Regions from separate parts of the Paenibacillus sp. 1A_MP2 genome, predicted to be linked through region 2. Evidence: riboswitches for the same ligand, from Rfam matches in the RefSeq annotation. Region 2 holds a riboswitch; each other region holds the start of a gene.
What was found. Region 2 has a riboswitch for S-adenosylmethionine ahead of ACTWJ7_RS08450 (methionine ABC transporter ATP-binding protein). Riboswitches for the same ligand answer to the same signal wherever they lie in the genome.
Positions count from the first base shown of each region.

Region 1: another riboswitch for S-adenosylmethionine. It lies ahead of mmuP (S-methylmethionine permease); the one in region 2 lies ahead of ACTWJ7_RS08450 (methionine ABC transporter ATP-binding protein).
Region 3: another riboswitch for S-adenosylmethionine. It lies ahead of metA (homoserine O-acetyltransferase MetA); the one in region 2 lies ahead of ACTWJ7_RS08450 (methionine ABC transporter ATP-binding protein).

Region 1 covers NZ_JBQQCS010000001.1:1,335,561-1,339,820, forward strand. Annotated here, with positions in the region: gene ACTWJ7_RS06650 (spore germination protein) at 1-338, shown strand, start outside; gene ACTWJ7_RS06655 (hypothetical protein) at 335-616, shown strand; gene ACTWJ7_RS06660 (Ger(x)C family spore germination protein) at 613-1,536, shown strand; SAM riboswitch class I at 1,632-1,734, shown strand; partial or broken gene mmuP (S-methylmethionine permease) at 1,821-3,226, shown strand; partial or broken gene mmuM (homocysteine S-methyltransferase) at 3,204-4,239, shown strand.
Region 2 covers NZ_JBQQCS010000001.1:1,684,812-1,689,071, reverse strand. Annotated here, with positions in the region: gene ACTWJ7_RS08460 (MetQ/NlpA family ABC transporter substrate-binding protein) at 38-874, opposite strand; gene ACTWJ7_RS08455 (methionine ABC transporter permease) at 953-1,612, opposite strand; gene ACTWJ7_RS08450 (methionine ABC transporter ATP-binding protein) at 1,613-2,647, opposite strand; SAM riboswitch class I at 2,775-2,917, opposite strand; gene ACTWJ7_RS08445 (Cthe_2314 family HEPN domain-containing protein) at 3,045-3,773, opposite strand; gene ACTWJ7_RS08440 (COX15/CtaA family protein) at 3,989-4,260, opposite strand, start outside.
Region 3 covers NZ_JBQQCS010000001.1:5,252,166-5,256,425, forward strand. Annotated here, with positions in the region: partial or broken gene ACTWJ7_RS25550 (PLP-dependent transferase) at 1-736, opposite strand, end outside; partial or broken gene metA (homoserine O-acetyltransferase MetA) at 848-1,851, opposite strand; SAM riboswitch class I at 1,999-2,124, opposite strand; partial or broken gene corA (magnesium/cobalt transporter CorA) at 2,577-3,511, shown strand; gene ACTWJ7_RS25565 (HRDC domain-containing protein) at 3,604-4,260, opposite strand, start outside.

The DNA of each region.
Region 1 (4,260 bases), 350 kb from region 2:
TTGATTTGATGCGCAGCTTTGAGATTGAGGGATTGTTCTTTGAACGGTTCGAATCCCTGCTGCTGGTTATTTGGATTATGCAAATTTTCTCTACGTTTACCATCACGCATTATGCCGCTTCTCTTGGATGTTCGCAATTGTTCAAGAAAAAAATGCTGCCTTTTCTGATCATTCTGCTCCCGATCAGTTACATCACTGCTATGCTTCCGCAGAACGTGGACGAAACGTTCAAACTCGGCAACTTTTTGGGGGATGCATCCATTTATTTGTTTGGTATTTTGCCACTATTGCTTCTGTTGTTGAGCATGTTACGAAAGAAAGGAGGCAAATACAATTGAACAGGATCAGAAAGACATTAACCATTTTGTCAACGGCGCTGCTGGTTTTTGCCTCAGGGTGCTGGAGCAGCAAAGAGATCGAAGATTTAAGTGTTTATGTGGGTCTGGGACTGGACGTCGCTGAGGAATCGAAATTTGAACAGGACATTAATAAACAAGGAGGTCATTATCCCAAAAACAATGTATTTACATCTACCGTACAGATTGTCCCACGAGTTGGGGGAAACAGGAAAATCAAAGCAGTTCCAGTGGTTCTTCCGGCGGACAAACCTTTTTGAATGAACAGCTTACCGGAGATTCCCTTTTTCAGATCTTTCGTCAGTTTGCTCTAAGAAGAGACCGTCCACTCATTGGTCATCATTTAAAGGTTATTGTCGTTTCCCAAGAGTTGTCGAATAAATATAGTCTGGAGCAGCTGCTTGATTTTATTTTGCGGGACAATGATATCCGACCCAGTTCCCTTATTCTGGTGAGCAAAGGACGCGCTTTGGATGCTCTTAGCTCCAAGGAGCCGGGAGAAATCCCAGCCTTTTATCTGAGAGGGTTGGTGAATAATGCATATCGTAACAATAAAATTCTTCCTCCTGTATCCCTCGCGAAACTTGATGGCAAAATGCAGTCAGGATCAAGCTTTTTGCTGCAAAATGTCCTTACTGCTGATGGGGAGCATAAATTCTCAGGAGCAGGCGTCTATAAAGGGAAAACGAAAAAGTGGATCGGCAGCTTAAATCAGGTGGACCTTCAAGGATTGTCCTGGATCACTGGGGAGGCTAAGGGAGGGGCCTTAAAATCGTATGCACCGAAAAAGGGACATACGATAGTCTATGAAATCAAGTCTACTAAGAGCAAAATTGTGCCAAAAGTCCACGGAGATGACATTTCTTTTCATGTAAAGGTTGAATCAGAAGGTCAGCTCATGGAAGATTGGAGTTCTCCGGAAATTCCTGCGACGGAAGAGTACATTAATGAATTGGAGGTTCAGTTCGCTGGTGCAGCCAAAGAACAGATGCAGCAGGTTATGAACAAAATGCAGCACACCTATCGGGTGGAAGTGGCCGGATTTGGAGAGCAGTTGCGGATCAAATATCCGAAGGTATGGAAAAAGGTCAAAAAAAATTGGGATGAAACCTTTAGTCAGATTCCCGTGACCTATGATGTGAAAATGAAAATCACAGATTATGGATCATCGATAGATTAAAGATGGGGTTGGAGATTTCCTTTATCCACAAATGGATGATGATATTTAATAGTTGACACAACCATGATAGATCGCTATATTTATAAAAAATCATTTTCTTATCCAGAGAGGTGGAGGGACTGGCCCTTAGAAGCCTCAGCAACAGATCTGAACGATACTGTGCTAATTCCAGCGGGTGAACAGCCTGATAGATAGGACGTTTGTTTTTATTTGTCAGTAACGGCGCACTCTTCAGGAAGAGTGTGTCTTTTTGTTGTTCTGGATGAAGAAGCAGGGGAGCAGGCATGGATAACAACAAAGATACTGGGCATTTTCAGCGTAAAATGCAGGCACGACATGTAATTATGCTCTCACTTGGTGGAGTCATTGGTACAGGTTTATTTCTTAGCTCTGGATATACCATCCAGCAGACCGATCGGCACGATTCTATCTTACCTGATTGGAGCGATTGTCGTTTATCTGGTCATGCTCTGTCTTGGTGAGCTGTCCGTTCATATGCCGGAGACAGGGGCGTTTCATAGCTATGCGGCAAAATACATCGGACCAGCAACAGGATACACCGTGGCCTGGTTGTATTGGTTAACCTGGACGGTTGCCCTCGGTTCCGAATTTACAGCAGCCGGACTGCTGATGCAGCGCTGGTTTCCTTCCGTGAATGTATGGATCTGGAGTGCGCTCTTTGCGCTCATGATCTTCCTGTTCAACGCGCTGACGGTCAAATTTTTTGCGGAATCGGAGTTCTGGTTCTCATCGGTTAAAGTCCTTACGATTGTGGTCTTTATTATTCTAGGAGGCGCAGCCATGTTCGGTATTATCCCAATGGCTGATTCGGAACCTGCACCATTTCTAACTAATATTACTGCATCTGGTTGGTTCCCGAACGGGGCTACTGCGATACTAATGACGATGCTTGCCGTAAACTTTGCGTTCTCGGGCACGGAATTGATCGGGATTGCAGCCGGGGAGACCGAGAATCCGGAGAAGACCATTCCAAAAGCAATCAATACCACGTTGTGGCGTTTAATACTCTTTTTTATTGGAACGATCGTTATTCTCTCTGCGTTATTGCCGATGTCGGATGCCAGTGTCCTTGAAAGTCCATTCGTGGCCGTGATGGAGCGAGTTGGAGTACCCTATGCAGCAGATATTATGAACTTTGTCATTCTGACGGCAATTCTCTGCTGCCAACTCGGGTCTGTATGCCTCTTCGCGGATGTTGTGGTCACTCGCGGATAAAAAGACGATCTCTCCGTGGTTTGCCCGGTTGACCAAGCGTGGTGTACCGCTGAATGCACTTCTGATTAGCATGGTTGGGGGCGGTCTGGCCTTGCTGTCCAGCATTATTGCCCCGGGTACTGTGTATATTACGCTGGTGTCCATCTCAGGCCTCGCGGTTGTCGCCGTGTGGATGAGCATCAGCGCTTCACAGTATATGTTCCGCAGGCAATATATTCGAGAGGGTAACTCGGTAAAGGACCTGGTTTACCGAACGCCGTTTTATCCGGTGGTACCGATTATTTCGTTTGTATTGTGCCTGGCTTCATGCATAGGTATCGCCTTTGACCCGACACAGCGTATTGCGCTGTATTGCGGGGTTCCATTTATCGCACTATGTTATGCAGCGTATTATCTGACAGAACGTGCGAACAAGAAAAGAGGACAAGTACATGACGCAACCAACGCAAACTAATCCCATAGAACAAATATTGTGCCAATATCCGGTGATGATTTTGGATGGTGCACTGGCAACCGAATTGGAACAGCATGGCTGTGATCTGGATGACCCGTTATGGTCAGCACGTGTACTGCTGGAGAATCCGGACGTGATTTCCCAGGTGCATGCTGATTACTTCCGTGCGGGAGCGGACTGTGCTATTACATCCAGTTATCAGGCGACTGTGGACGGCTTTAGCAAGAGAGGCATCGGAGAGCAGGAGTCGCTGGAACTGATAAGCAAGACAGTGAAACTCGCTGCGCGAGCCCGAGATGAAGTCTGGGCTGAAGTGCAAGATAGGGGGAAGTTAGAGAATTTAGAAGCTAACGAGTCAACCGATAAGAAACATACGGCAGTGGTAACGGAGAAAAGGGTATTGGCTCGTCCGCGTCCGATTGTTGCTGCATCGGTTGGACCCTGATGGGGCTTATCTGGCAGATGGTTCGGAGTATGTCGGTCACTACGGTGTCTCGGACGAAACATTGAGCGCGTTTCATCGTCCACGGATTGCAGCACTGCTGGAGGCAGGTGCGGATATTCTGGCTTTTGAGACGATCCCATCCTTGCAGGAGGCGCAGGTATTGGTTGCTTTATTAAAGGAGTTTCCCAACGCCTATGCATGGATGTCTTTCTCTTTGAAAGACGGGAAAGCAATCAGTGAGGGTACACCCTTGGAAGAGTGTGCTCGCTTACTTGGTGCTGAGCCTCAGATTGCCGCGATTGGCTTGAATTGTGCGCCGATGGAATTCGTGACAGAAGCGGTCGGTATTTTGAGTCAGGCCAGCGATAAACCGGTTATTGTCTACCCTAACTCGGGTGAAATCTATGATGCAGTAACGAAGACGTGGAGCGGCCAGGGTACTTGTGGCAGCATGAGCGATGCATCGGAGCAGTGGGTTGCGGCGGGGGCCAAGATTATTGGCGGCTGCTGCCGGACTACACCCTATCAGATTGGTGAACTGGCGAAGAAGTGGCGGAGCCAAAGCTGAGAACATGAGAGGTTAAGTTGC
Region 2 (4,260 bases):
CCGGGTCTACCATTAAATTTCAACTTAATCGTTTAGCTTAAAACGCAGGTTCTACAGCACCTTGATAACGTTCTTTGATGAATTTTTTAACCTCTTCGGAATGTAGGGCTGCAGCCAGTTTTTGGATGGCATCTGCATCTTTGTTATCTTCACGGGATACGAGGATGTTTGCATATGGGTTACCTTGCAGGTCCTCGATTAACAACGCATCCTTCTCCGGGTTCAGATTGGCTTCCAGCGCGTAGTTGGCGTTGATGAATACCAGGTCTGCTTCATCCAGTTGACGAGGCATCATGGCTGCATCCAGCTCGATAATATCCAGGTTTTTTGGATTGGCTGTAATATCCTGAATCGTTGAAACGATATTGGTGTCATCTTTGAGCGTAATCAAGCCTTCTTTGGCCAGCAACAACAGTGCACGTCCACCGTTGGACGGGTCATTCGGAATCGCTACTTTGGCACCGTCTTTCAGCTCATCCAATGATTTGATTTTTTTGGAGTAGCCAGCAAATGGCTCAACATGCACAGGTGTTACAGCAACGAGGTGAAAACCACGTTCTTTGTTCTCTGTATCCAGGTAAGGCTGGTGTTGGAAAAAGTTCGCATCCAACTGTTTATCTTCAAGTTGTTGGTTAGGTTGAACATAGTCATTGAAAGTCACGATTTGCAAGCGAATGCCTTCAGCTTCGAGTTCAGGCTTGATGCTTTCCAAAATTTCCGCATGTGGTGTAGGTGATGCTCCCACTTTCAATTCGACGGTGCGCGGTGCGCCTCCAGCATTGTCAGCGCCGCTGTCGGAATCCTTGTTGTTTCCGCAAGCCGCAAGAACCGCAATCAGCATAATGCTTAGTAGAGCAAAAGACCATTTTTTCATGTGTAAAACCCCTTCTCCAATAATTTTTTTGCATTTTGCACCAAGTCGATACCGAATCAGGCAAATGCTATATATGTGTTATTTCCTGGTGAACCATTTAACCAAACGATCGCCAGCCATCTGAAGCACTTGCACCAGAATAACCATAAATACAACAGCTATAATCATAATTTCATTCTGATATCGATAGTAGCCATAATTTATTGCCAATGTTCCCAACCCTCCACCACCAACCATGCCCGCCATCGCCGTGTAGGAGACAAGGGTAACGATGGTAATGGTAATTCCGGCTAACAGACCCGGCAGTGCCTCTGGCAGAAGCACACGCCTTACAATCTGTCCGGTTGAAGCTCCCATCGCCTGCGCCGCTTCGATGACGCCTCGATCCACTTCACGCAGTGTAGTTTCCACCAACCGGGCAAAGTATGGAGCAGCGGCAATGACGAGCGGTGGTATAACACCCAGTACGCCTGTAGCTGTGCCGACCAGTGAACGCGTGAACGGAATGAGTGCAACAATCAGAATGATAAATGGCACGGATCGCAGAATGTTTACAATAAACGAAAGTATAGTGTACACCACTTGAGACTTGATTGAAGCCGACCTTGCTGTCATGAACAGCAATACGCCCAGCGGCAAACCAATGATGATCGTGAACAGTCCCGATGCTCCCAGAATTTGCAGTGTTTCAATTGAAGCCTTACCGATTTCTTCCCAACGCACTGTTGAAAAATCCATTTAACGAAGCACCTCCACATCAAGTCCCTGGGCGATTAACTCATGAATGGTGAGGTTAATCTCATCCGACTGTCCCTCAAACCGAACGGTCAGCTGCCCATAAGGAACTTGTTTGATCGTCGAAATGGTGCCTTGCAAAATGGCGAAATCCACTCCTGTTTTGCGAACCGTTCTGGACAAAATCGCCTCATAGGTTTTATTGCCCAGGAAGGATATTTTCACAAGCTTAGAAGATCCGTCCGTCTGCAATGAAACATCTGCACTCGCCAGAGCAGTCTCTTCCAATGCTATCCCCACCTCATGGTCCCGCATCATAAAGTCACGCGTAATTGCATGCTGCGGCTTGAGGAATACTTCCGTCACCGGCCCTTGCTCCACGATGCCTCCCTGATGGATAACCGCCACCTGATCACAGATATTCTGAATCACGTGCATCTCATGGGTGATCAGAACAATGGTGAGGTTGTACTTTTCATTAATATCCAGCAACAACTTGAGAATCGAATCAGTTGTCTGGGGATCAAGTGCCGATGTAGCTTCATCACACAGCAGCACGTTTGGATCACTCGCGAGTGCTCTCGCAATACCCACCCTTTGTTTCTGTCCACCTGACAGTTGGGCCGGATATTTATTGCTGTGGTCCTCCAGTCCAACCAATGCGAGCATTTCCTTCACTTTCCGATCCATTGCATCCTTGGGAGTATTGACCAGCTTCAAAGGAAAAGCCACATTGTCATATACCGTAGCTGAGGATAACAGATTAAAGTGTTGAAAAATCATGCCGATCTTACGCCGTTGTTGTTGCAAATCGGTCTTGCCCAGACTGGTTAAATTGATTCCATCCACCCAAACCTCGCCGGCCGTCGGGCGTTCGAGCAAATTGATACAACGGATCAATGTACTCTTGCCTGCACCGGAATGACCGATAACTCCGAATATTTCACCCTTGCGGATATTCAAATTTAGATCCGATAAGGCCGTCGTACTTTTTGAACCTTTACCGTACGTCTTGGTTAAACCTTTTAATTCAATCAAAATTACTTGCTCCTTCCCACTGCTTACATGTATCTTTACCCGAATGAAAGGAAAACTCCCCTTCGATGTACAAAAAAGAGCCCCTTTTGCAGAAACAAAAAGGGCTCTTCACGTGAAAGATTATACCTTCTCATCTGCCAAAATTGTGCCTTGCACACATTTTGTAGGAATTAGCACCTAACATCTATAAAGAATGACACAGCTGTCATGCAGTTATAAATCGGTTGCCGGGCTTCATCGGGCCTGTCCCTCCGCCGCTCTCGATAAGAAATATTTAATTTATAAGTTCAGTAGTTATAATGTTAATGTCATAAATGTTAATTCCATCTAACTGTCGATCAGGAACTCAGTATAATCCAAGTATTCCGATTTGTCAAAGGGAAATATTTCAAACTAATTACTTTCCGGATTGAGTTATTCCTTGCTTATGCCACTTCTTGTTGATGTAGCCATAGGCTGCTTTTAACGTCTCACATACCATATCCACACCCTGGCGGAGTTCCAAGAGATGCTGATCCAGATCCTCCAGCTTCACTTTCCCTTGCAGAGTCTGGTGCAGCTGCCACAGATCATCCTGCATTTCGGAGTTCATGTAATGAATCTCCATGTTTCGTCGTTTGCGCAATTTGCTCATTGGCTCACGGTAAGAGTCTTTAATCTGGATCAGTTCGTTGGCAAGATCATGATGCAGTTTGTCATATCCGAACTGTCTTAATACGGTAAAATAAGAAAAATGGGTTTTAACATTGGTCGTATTTAGCTCAAATATTTCATTCAACACTGTACCTAACTTATCCAGAATGGCAAAACATCGGATGAAGCCATCCTTATAGAAGTAGACATAACGGGCATATTCCGCTTTTTCGGGTAACGTCATATCATCCGTAGAGCCTGCTTTGACTTTCTGACGAAAATGGGAAGCAGCAAAACAGCTCTGTTCCAGCTCATCCAGCGAGGAGATGAGTCCCTGGGTCCACACATACAGTTTACGATAATCATGGGTTGGATCATGGTCCACATGCATCTGTCGCTGAAATAACTCAAGCGTATCCGCCATCGCTTCTATTGCATCCTTCAGTATCCCTTCGTTTTTACGCGGCTTTTCACCCAGCAACGTTCGCAGCATATATAGCCTCCTCTTTCCACTCTGCAGATCATCAAAATAATCATAATTCATCATATTTAAACAAAATCGGAATCAGAGTAAACGTATGACCGCTGCTTACAATAGGGTGCCCTGACACGCCTGACATCAAACAAAGTTCACCTGTCCAATGATGTACATCATCGGATGGTGAACTTCACTGGATTCATCCCCTGAACGACAATAATTCGGATATATTAGAACCGGTTAACGGGCCGATGCAACTTGTACACCAGGAAACTCATATAGGTTAGTACACCGAATAAAATGGCAATATCGAGCATATGCGCCAGCGCCACGAACATGTACACTTCCGGGCGATTCATCGTAAGCATCAGTCCAAAACCAATGACCACTTGCAACAGAACCAGCACAACAGAAATGACACCTAACGCTCTTAGCTCTGTGTTATCCGGATGTTTGCGATACGCAAAATGACCGAGGATTGCAATGACAATCACTAATGAAA
Region 3 (4,260 bases), 3.6 Mb from region 2:
GTTAACGGCTGGGTGTTCCAAAAGATACTTGGCAATCGTCAAGGCATTATACTCATGCCGCTCCATACGAAGAGCAAGTGTCTTCATACCTTTCATCAACTGATAGGAGTCGCTTGGAGATAACACTGCACCAATGGAATTGTGCAGGAATGCCATTTCGGCTGATAATTCTTCTCCTTTGGTAATAATTAATCCGGCAAGGACATCATTATGACCACCCAGATACTTCGTAGCACTATGGATGATGATATCGGCACCGAGTTCAATTGGACGCTGGAAGAACGGAGTCAGTAGTGTATTATCCACAATAGTCAGCAAGTTGTGGCTCTTCGCCCAGGAGCATACCGCTTCCACATCCGTAATCATCATTAGTGGATTAGTCGGTGTCTCAATAAATACCGCTTTTGTGTTCGGCTGACGGATACTTTCCAGAGCTGCAAGATCATTGGTATCTACGTAACTTGCTGTCACACCGAATCGAGACAGGATGCGTTCAAGCAAACGATACGTTCCCCGTACAGATCCAGCGATACAATTAGATGATCTCCTTGACCGAATAAAGCAAAAATCGTTTGCAAAGCTGCCATGCCGGAGCTACAGGCAAAACCTGCATCCCCGACTCCAATGCCGCCGCTGCTTCTTCCAATACTTTACGGGTTGGATTGGTCGTACGGATATAATCAAACCCCGTGCTTTGTCCAAGCTTCGGGTGGCGAAACGCAGTGGATTGATAGATCGGAAAATTAATGGCACCCGTTACCGGTTCATTGATAGACCCGATTTGAGCCAATCGGCTTTCGATTTTCAACTTGTTGTCTTCCATTGCAGCATCCTCCTGTAGTGTCGATTAGATTTGCGGACCAATATCGTAAGGCGTCTCTTGATACACATAGTAATTGAGCCAATTAGAGAATAATAAGTTTGCATGTGCCCGCCAGGTGGCTGGAGGTACACGGGAAGGGTCGTCATTCGGGAAATAATGTCTCGGTAGCGCAATATCCATGCCTTTGGATGCATCCCGGTCATATTCCCATTTTAATGAAAGCGGGTCATACTCGGCATGTCCGGTAGCGAAAATTTGTTTGCCGTCTTTGGTGGCGACCAGAAAAATACCGGCTTCCTCCGATTCAGCCAAAATTTCCAGACTTTCATTCTTTTCAATATCTTCACGGCGCACTTCCGTATGTCGGGAATGCGGAACGTTAAATACTTCATCAAATCCACGCAGCAAAGGCACGTTGGATCTGTTGATCGTGTGTGAGAATACGCCAAAACATTTTCATCCAGCGGAACCTTTGGAACTCCGAAATGATGGTATAAACCCGCTTGGGAAGCCCAACATATATGCATAGTCGAAGTCACATTGGTTTTGGTCCATTCGAAGATCTCCTGGATTTCTTTCCAATAGTTCACGTCTTCAAAATCCATTTGCTCTACAGGAGCTCCCGTAATGATCATGCCGTCAAAACGGCGGTGCTCAATCTCGTCAAAGGTTTTGTAGAACAGGTCCAAATATTCCTGGGATGTGTTCTTGGACGTATGAGACTTCGGATGAACCAGAACGATATCTACCTGAATGGGTGTGTTACCTACCAGACGAAGCAATTGAGTTTCTGTCGTTTCCTTAGTAGGCATCAGGTTTAATATAGCGATACGGAGCGGACGAATATCCTGCTGATAAGCGGATGTCTCGTCCATGACAAAGATGTTCTCTCCTGCGAGTACTTCCTTGGCAGGCAGTGTGTCTGGAATTTTGATTGGCATAGTGGTTCTAACTCCTCCTTGAGCATAAATAGATGCAGCCACTGCGGCTGCGATACGATTCGCATCCGAACAGTTATAGGCTGCCATGAGCTTGCCTGCAGGCGCTGAATTGCAACCACATTGCTGGCGGCAAGCTCAAGTTCCTTAGCGAAAATCACTGCTGAGAAGTCGGTGCATATAACAAAGACCTTCCTCGGATTCCGAGAAAGGTCATATGTAAATAGATATGCGCCTCTCTCATCTCTCAGTTACAACAGTGTCAACTTGGACACTTGGTCGCTGCAAGAATTAGCACCGTGCGGTATACCGCCGGTTGCCGGGTTTCATCGGGCCAGTCCCTCCACCTACTCTTGATAAGATTTCGCTTTATTTAATTGTAAAATCTAGTGTGGTTCACCGTTTACTTTAAAACATTAATCCCCTCACGTCAAGGTGTAGTTCAATGTCTGTTCATCTGGATCGGAACCGTTCGTCAGCCGTTGTCATACACTGCTCCAGGGCGCGAAATCGACACATTTTTGCGCTTGAAAGGACTCTGTACCAGCGGTATACTAGACAAGTGTTGTAAACCCTTATGTGAGAGGTGACATATTCAATGGATGGCGACCCGAGGCCTGACTGGCAGCCGAATTCCGACAAACTGCATGAGAATTGATATCAGCATGCCGGCAGCGGGACGTTACTTCCGTTTGGTTATAAAGCGAACGCAGTCCTGACTTCCAGGATCCGCTGCCGACCGGCTGATCTGTTCTTTTTGCGCCCATATTGATGAAATCCGCCCATTTGGCGGGTGCAGAAGGAGTAGATGAACAATGAAAATCCGGTTGGTAAACAACGGTGTATTTATTCCGGTGGATGACATTCAGCAGGCGCTGACTCCACCAGCGGAGGGATTTTACTGGATTGATGCGGACGTAGACGATTTGGCGGTACTTCAACCGCTATTCATGATGCATGATCTGGCCGTAGAAGACTGCTTGAGTGACGAAGAACAACGTCCGAAGATTGAAATTTATGAGAGCCATTATTTTATTGTTATTAATAGCATTCGTTTTGATGATGAAGAGATTTTTTTACGTGCCGTCAACCTCTTCCTTGGCAGACACTTTATTATCAGTGTGACCAAACAGAAAGTCAGTGAATTGCGAACATTGAAGCCGATCCTGTGGGAACAGGAGATCAGTACGCCGGATAAGCTGCTGTATCTGCTGGTTGACTTGATTGTTGATAATTATTTCACAGTTGGTGACCGGATTGAAGCGCGCATTGAGAAGCTTGAAGAAGACATCCTGATGCACACCAAGAAGTCTCATCTGAATGAGATTATCGGGCTGCGTAGTGAGATTCTATGGCTGAAGAAAGTACTGGGACCTCAGAAAGAAGTCATTAATACACTTAACAAAAAGATCTGCGTCTTATTGATGATCAACTGCAGAAGTATTTCAGTGACATTTATGAGAATGCTGTGAAAATATCCGAAACCTTTGAGACTTATCGCGACTTGATGGGGAACTTGCGAGAAGCTTACCAATCCAGTATCGCCAACCGGGCGAATGAGATCATGCGTGTGTTCACCGCCATTACGACGGTGTTCATGCCGCTGACGGTCATCACCGGCATCTATGGTATGAACTTTACGAACATGCCTGAGTTGAACTGGAAATATGGTTATTTTGTGGTCATTGGCCTGATGGTGACACTGGGCCTCAGCATGTTCTTTATTTTCCGCAAAAAAGATTGGGTTTGAACTAACTAACAAAGACGAAGCGCTCCGCATCTGGAGAAACGCCTCGTCTTTTTTGTACGCTTATGAATGAAACCTACCGATCTATGTTCAATCTAGCCCGCATGCTGCTCCGCCTCTGTGTGACGACGAAACCGGATTCGAATCATGCGCAGTCTTTCGTAAACCTGCTCCAGATTGCCTCCGCCAGGCTTCTCTTCTCCATACACTTTATGTAACACAGGCTTCAGAAACGTATCTCCCAGCTCCTCGTAGGCGCTCCACACCGCTTCTTGCTCTTGTTCAGGCATGATAGCGAGTTCCGCGTCCAGCAGACAATCTGTGTCATACCCCTCCAGATCCAGTGTCTCCAACAGCTCAATCAGCTCCCGTCGGGATAATCCGGAACGATTCACGATCTCCTCCAGCGTATACCCTTCCTTCATGCCTTCGAGTACCTGCTTGCGTGTAGTGAATTTGTCTAATTCCTGCTTGTATTTCTGCTCTCTCTGTTTGTACAGCCAGCTCTCATATTCCTGTTCCTTCAGCACCGTATACACCCACTCTAGCGGAAAAGACGTGGAACGTTCCAGTCCATTCGTAAGCTCCAGCCATTCAGCTCCGTACTCGGACGCTTTACTCTCTCCTACGCCAGGCAGTTGCATCAATTCATCTATCGTTTGTGGAACAAATGCACTGATCAGGCGCAACAGCCGATTCGTTGCAATAAAATAGGGGGCCTTCCGATCAGACGCCGCTCTTTTCCTGCGCCA